DNA from 3 places in the Staphylococcus sp. HMSC068C09 genome. Region 2 is predicted to be linked to each of the others. Evidence: riboswitches for the same ligand, from Rfam matches in the RefSeq annotation. Region 2 holds a riboswitch; each other region holds the start of a gene.

Region 1 (2,271 bases), on a different contig from region 2:
TATAGGACTATCATTTGGCATTGTGGCAGCTTCTCAGGATTTTAGTGTTCTAGAAATTCTTCTGTTATGTTTATTGGTTTATGCAGGCGCAGCACAATTTATTATTTGTGCTTTAGTTATTACTGGTACACCTATATCAGCAATCGTGTTAACAACGTTAATTGTGAATTCCCGCTTCTTTTTATTGTCTATGACATTATCACCTAATTATAAAGATTATGGTATATGGAATCGTTTAGCTTTGTCTTCTCTTCTTACTGACGAGACCTTTGGGGTTGCTATAACGCCACACTTAAAAGGGGAAACAATTAATGACCGATGGTTACATGGATTAAATATTACTGCTTATTCATTTTGGGCAATCGCTTGTGTGTTAGGAGCAGTCTTTGGGAAATACATCTCTCATCCTGAAATGTTAGGATTAGACTTTGCGATTACAGCTATGTTTATTTTCTTGGCTATGGCTCAATTTGAAACGATTACACGTTCCAAAATAAGTATATATATCGTATTAATTGCGTTCGTTATTGTAATGATGTTCATTTTAAGTTGGTTGATGCCCTCTTATGTGGCCATTCTTGTTACATCAATTTGTGCTGCAACACTTGGGGTGGTGATGGATCGATGACGATAACTGGACATATGCTTTTACTCATCGTTTTATGTGGATTAGTGACATTAATTGTACGTGTCGTACCCTTTTTAATGATTTCACGTATTCAACTGTCAGAAACAGTCATCAAATGGCTGTCATTTATTCCGATTTCATTATTCACTGCGCTAGTTATTGATAGTTTTATCGTTCAACATAAAGGCATGCAGGGCTTTGAATTAAATATTCCATTCATTGTAGCAACCATTCCTACAGTCATTATCGCAGTTGTGACGCGTAGTCTAACCATTACTATTATTGTAGGTATTATATTCATTGCAGGTATACGATGGTTCTTTTAATCCATTTATTTACTGCGCATTGAAGTTAACCAGACAATTGTATTAAAATAAATTTAAATTAAACAATGCAATCAATATATAGATACTCTTATTTTGAGAAGTAGAGGGAATTGGCCCTATGAAGCTTCAGCAACCGACAAATCATTGTACGGTGCTACAACCAACGAGATACTCGAATGATAAGTACTAAAGTATTATCGCTTCACACTTTTAAAATTAAGAGTAGAAGCGATTTTTTTATTCTAAGGAGGCATAGCATGACAAATTATACAGTAGATACATTACATTTAGGTGCTTTTACAACAGAATCAGGTGAAACAATTGAGAATCTAAAATTGCGTTATGAGCACGTAGGTTATTCGGGACAACCGCTTGTTGTGGTTTGTCATGCTCTGACTGGTAATCATTTAACTTATGGTACAGATGAACATCCTGGATGGTGGCGTGAAATCATTGATGGTGGTTATATGCCAATCTATGATTATCAGTTTCTTACTTTTAATGTTATTGGAAGTCCTTTTGGTTCAAGCTCCCCATTAAACGATGCTCATTTTCCTAAAACAATAACATTAAGAGATATAGTTAAGGCAATTGAATTGGGAATAAAGGCCCTTGGATTTACTAAAATCGATATTTTAATTGGTGGCAGTTTAGGTGGCATGCAAGTGATGGAATTATTATATAATCATCAATTCGAAGTAGATAAGGCAGTCATCTTAGCAGCTACAGATAAAACCTCTTCATACAGTCGTGCTTTCAATGAAATTGCACGTGAAGCGATTCATATTGGAGGTAAAGAGGGACTTAGTATTGCAAGACAACTTGGATTCTTAACATATCGTTCTTCAAAAAGTTATGACGCGCGTTTCACACCAGATGAAGTAGTCAATTATCAACGTTATCAAGGCAATAAGTTTAAAGAATCCTACGATTTATCGTGTTACTTAACGATGTTGAATGTCTTAGATAGTCATCATCTTGATCGTCAGCGCGATGATGTGGATGAGGTCTTCCAATCTTTAAATACAAAAGTACTAACTATGGGCTTTACAGATGACTTGTTATATCCAGATGATCAAGTTAGAGCAGTAGGAGAACGTTTTAAATATCATCGTCACTTTTTTGTTCCAGACAACGTAGGCCATGATGGTTTTTTACTTAATTTTAATGACTGGGCACCTAACTTGTATCACTTTTTAAAAGTTTCGAAATTCAAACGAAAATAATAGATAAGAGAACAGTTAACACATTTGTTTAATTTGAATATAGAGGTTAAAATAGACGTTATAGTCAAAAAAGTATAGGAGTGGCGAATGT
Region 2 (2,271 bases):
TTAAGTGCATACGTCGCTGCATCTTGTAACGCACCAAACATTCCAGCATTTGTATGCGTTTGATATTTCTTTAATGCTTGAATCATGTCTTTATTTCCTACTGCAAAACCCACTCGGAAACCTGACATATTATATCCTTTTGAAAGTGAGAAAATTTCAATAGCGACATCTTTACCGTGTTCTGAAGCAAGTATGCTTGGATTTTTAGCATCAAAGCCAAAAGCACTATAAGCAAAGTCGTGCACAATTTTTGTATTTGTACCTTTGAATCGTTCAATTGCTTCATCAAATACTTCTTTTGTAGCCGTTGATCCTGTTGGATTATTGGGATATGTTAAATAAACAAGCGTTGTGTTGTCTAGTACTCTCTTATCTACATTATCCCAATTTGGCAAATAATCTGGAGGATCTAAATTTAATGGAACCGGATTGGCATCTGCGAGCATCACTCCTGCTAAATAATCTGTATATCCAGGATCCGGAAGTAGCACATTTTCTCCAGGATTAACAACACATGTAGGTAAAGCTACTAGTCCATTTTTTGTACCATATAAAATACATACTTCATCTTCTTTATCTAATGTCACATTGTACTGACGTTGGTAAAAATTAACAATGGCCTCTTTAAATGATTCTTTACCATGAAAGGCACCATATTTTTGATTTTCAGGAATCCGAATCGCTTCAGAAAAATGCTCAATAATACCTTCTGGTGTTTCACCATCGGGAATGCCTACTGCCATATTAATAAGTGGTAAAGGGCCATGTTCTACTTTACGTCCCATCGTTTTTCCAAAATAGCTATCAGGAATGGCTGCTAATCTTTTTGAAATAACCATGTTATTCCTCCTTAAATAAAAAGCTATATACCACTTTTGTGTGGCATATAGCTTCATGAGATATATGTCACTTATCTTTGAGGTTATTTATTATCCTCTTGGAGTTAGCACAGTACTTTATATTTATGAAGCCTGTTGCTGAAGTTTCATTGGGCCAAATCCCTTCACTTCTCTCGATAAGTTCTTACGTATTAAGTCTTATTTTAACATTACACTGATAATTGTCAATTTTCAGATTTATTTATTCTATTTCATATTTTTTATATCTTCTAACATAGCCTCTGCTGTTATTTTAGCACTTGTTAATACAATGGGTACGTCTCCGTCTGGATATATGCTTGCTTTACGCCTGAAAAATATAAATCTATATAATTACAGGACAGATAATAATTATTTTGTGTCTCAGTAAATTCACTAATAAAGTATTTAATATATCATTTATTTTAATATAGGCAGACGTTCTCACAAAAATAATAACTGACAGTATAGAAAACCAATGAACTAGTTCAATACATCACATTACGATAGTCATCTTATAAATAAACATCTTCTTTAGTTAAATTTTTTTATCCATTCATCGTTTAGAATATACATGACATTATTTAATAAAAAAGAAGTGGGATAGAATTCACTTTGAATTCGTCGTCCCACTTCAGCAAAAAAGACTAAAGTTGAAAAAGCTTAAACAAGCACATTTTCAATTCAGTCATCAATTGTCAATATATTAAAAATACCTGAGACATTTAATAATGTCCCAGGCTTTATTTCAATAACTCGATATCCTATCCAGTTATCTACTTAAATCTTACCACCAACCGTTAGCATTACGGAAAGCAATTGCTGCATCCCATGAACCGTAACGTGATTTAGCATAGTTAGCCATACCTTGAGTTTGTGATGCTACTGAACCAGTACCCCATGATTGATTAGTTTGGCCTAAACCATGGTATTGACCATTAGAAGCATTTGGGTTACCGCTTGATTCTGGCATTACGATAGCGTTCCAAGCAGCTTCAGTACCACCGTTAGCTAAGAATTGAGCTTTAACTGATCCACCAGTTGAAGCAGTTGAGTATGAAGTTGTTTTTGGTGCTGAGTATGAAGTTGTACGAGCACTGTAGTTATTGTAGCTAGACGTTCTTTGTACTGGAGCTGAAACAGCTTTTACATTTGAAGTGCTAGCTTGATTATTTGAACTTACTGATTGAGTTGAAGCTTGATTATAAGACTCAGTGTAGTCAGTAGTTGATTGAGCTGTGTCAGCACCACCAGTGTAAGTATAGTTCCAAGACCAAGTGTTACCATTTGAAGTAAAGTTATATTTGAAACCGTCTTTTACGAATGAAATGTCATATGCACCAGCTTGTACTGGGTGAGCATTTAATTCAGATGGGTTATTTTGAGCTAAGTCAGCTAAATGAGAATAGTTAGT
Region 3 (2,271 bases), on a different contig from region 2:
ACTAATATGTGGAATATGTACAATTAAAAATCCAATTGAACCTGTACGTGTATTTTTAATATTTGCTTCCAAAATATTTAATTCAATATTCTGCATTCGCGTAATATCAGATACAACAGGTTGTGTGGTATTATTACCGTTGAAATTCAATCTTACAATATAAGCGTCTTTGTTCAATGGTTCTAGATGTTTAATTGAATCTTCAAAATCGTCGTCTAAATCGTCTTTCACGAATCGTTTTGTCACCTCATGTTGAGGATTTTCAAATACTTCATCAACATTACCTTGCTCAATAACACGCCCATTTTCCATCACTGCAACTTCATCACATATGCGTCTAATCACTTGCATTTCATGTGTAATAATCACAATCGTTAGATTTCTTTCTTCTTTTATTTTTAATAGTAAATCTAAAATTTCATCCGTTGTTTGTGGATCTAGCGCACTTGTAGCCTCGTCACATAATAAGACATTCGGATCATTCGCTAATGCACGAGCAATCCCAACTCTTTGTTTTTGACCACCTGATAATTCTGAAGGATAAGCTTTTTCACGACCTTTTAAACCGACCAACTCTACAAGTTCTAAAGCTCTTTGTTTTGCTTCTGCACGAGATACTCCAGCTATTTCTAGTGGGAACATAATATTACTAATGACAGTACGTGACCATAACAAATTAAAATGTTGGAAAATCATACTTACTTTTTGTCGTTTTTTTCTCAAATCTGACTTAGAAAGTTTGTTAATATTGTCTCCATCTATAATGATATCCCCTGAAGTCGGTTCTTCTAGATTATTAAACATTCGAATTAACGTACTTTTACCAGCACCAGAAAACCCAATCACTCCAAAAATTGAGCCTGATTCTATATTCAAGTCAACGTGATCTACTGCTAGTACATCTTTGTTCTTTGTGTGATAGCGTTTAACAACTTGATTTAACTCAATCACGTTAAATGCCTCCCTTAAATTCCTTATGTAATTAAAAAATGCTTTCCCATCTAGAGAGATGAGAAAGCATTTAAAATTATCTTTCTCTCATCTTCTAAAGTCTTAAACTTTATGTGAATTGGCACCATTTCCATTATAGACGGTTGCCGGGCTTCGTAGGGCACATCCCTCCACCTCTCTCGATAAGAGTTTTCGCACTATTTAATTAATTTATATCCTATCACTGTACTAATAATTCGTCAATCATTTTTTTAACTTTTCTAACAAATATGGCACGGATTGAAATGCATAGATTCTATCTACCTCTTTATCCTTATCCATAATTAACAGTACAGGTACAGACATAATTTTATATTCTTCACTAAAATACTTATGGAAATTTAAATCAATTTTTTTAAGTGGTAATTGTTCGATATCATTTGCAATATCTAGCATGCGCTCTGAAATCTTACATGTTCCACACATAGGAGTATATCCAAATATTAAATGTTTATCTTTATCAAAGTGTTCTTTGATGTCTTCGATTTTAATAGAATTATTCATTCACAAGTACTAACCTTTCAGAACTTAAATTAGGTATAAGTTTTTTCTCTTTTTTTACGTTAAATCCGTATTTACTCAATACATGAGCAAGATAATTTTTGGGACAACGTGCGACTTCACAATATGTTTTATCTACATAGATATGTTCACTTTCACTTAAATAACGTTTAAACCACTTTCTAATTTTTTCGCCCTCATCATCTGAATCGGCAAGAATATAGACCTGTTTTCCATATAACGTTTCTATCATATCGTCTAGTTTGTCGATACTCATTGTACCATGTGTACAAATAATATTTACAGGTTCAGCAATGACTTGTTGCACTTTCTTCTTATCAGATTTACCTTCAACAATGATAACTTTATTTAAAATTGCCATGTTCATCCACCTTCTAAGTCGATATTAAACAATCATTTACTTTTTCACGTTATTGATGAATATAAACACAATTTACAGATAATTAATATAATTATATAAAAAACTCCTAGATTTAATATCAAGGAGTTTTAAAAAATTATTCGCCAATCATTTCAGAGTATTGTTCAGCTGATAGTAATTCATCTAATTGACTTTCGTCACTTAATTCAACTTTTACCATCCATGCTTTTTCATAAGGTGATTCATTAACAAATTCTGGACTATCTTCTAATTCGTCATTTGTTTCAACAATTTTACCAGAGACAGGTGCATACAATTCAGATACTGTCTTTACTGATTCAACACTACCAAATGTATCCCCTTCATTAATTTCATCATCGACATCTGGTAATTCGACA

What was found. Region 2 has a riboswitch for S-adenosylmethionine ahead of HMPREF2930_RS09840 (aminotransferase class I/II-fold pyridoxal phosphate-dependent enzyme). Riboswitches for the same ligand answer to the same signal wherever they lie in the genome.
Region 1: linked by a shared signal. The riboswitch ahead of HMPREF2930_RS04170 (homoserine O-acetyltransferase MetX) and the one ahead of HMPREF2930_RS09840 (aminotransferase class I/II-fold pyridoxal phosphate-dependent enzyme) in region 2 are both predicted to bind S-adenosylmethionine.
Region 3: linked by a shared signal. The riboswitch ahead of HMPREF2930_RS05420 (methionine ABC transporter ATP-binding protein) and the one ahead of HMPREF2930_RS09840 (aminotransferase class I/II-fold pyridoxal phosphate-dependent enzyme) in region 2 are both predicted to bind S-adenosylmethionine.

What each region holds. Positions count from the first base shown of each region.
Region 1 is NZ_KV813755.1:14,749-17,019, reverse strand. It holds gene HMPREF2930_RS04180 (AzlC family ABC transporter permease) at 1-628, shown strand, start outside; gene HMPREF2930_RS04175 (AzlD domain-containing protein) at 625-954, shown strand; SAM riboswitch class I at 1,040-1,140, shown strand; gene HMPREF2930_RS04170 (homoserine O-acetyltransferase MetX) at 1,212-2,180, shown strand; gene HMPREF2930_RS04165 (YybS family protein) at 2,270-2,271, shown strand, end outside.
Region 2 is NZ_KV813778.1:67,161-69,431, reverse strand. It holds gene HMPREF2930_RS09840 (aminotransferase class I/II-fold pyridoxal phosphate-dependent enzyme) at 1-839, opposite strand, end outside; SAM riboswitch class I at 908-1,022, opposite strand; partial or broken gene HMPREF2930_RS11905 (dehydrosqualene desaturase) at 1,086-1,246, opposite strand; gene HMPREF2930_RS09835 (aggregation-promoting factor C-terminal-like domain-containing protein) at 1,645-2,271, opposite strand, start outside.
Region 3 is NZ_KV813756.1:130,321-132,591, reverse strand. It holds gene HMPREF2930_RS05420 (methionine ABC transporter ATP-binding protein) at 1-951, opposite strand, end outside; SAM riboswitch class I at 1,036-1,140, opposite strand; gene HMPREF2930_RS05415 (thioredoxin family protein) at 1,195-1,494, opposite strand; gene HMPREF2930_RS05410 (toprim domain-containing protein) at 1,487-1,873, opposite strand; gene gcvH (glycine cleavage system protein GcvH) at 2,010-2,271, opposite strand, start outside.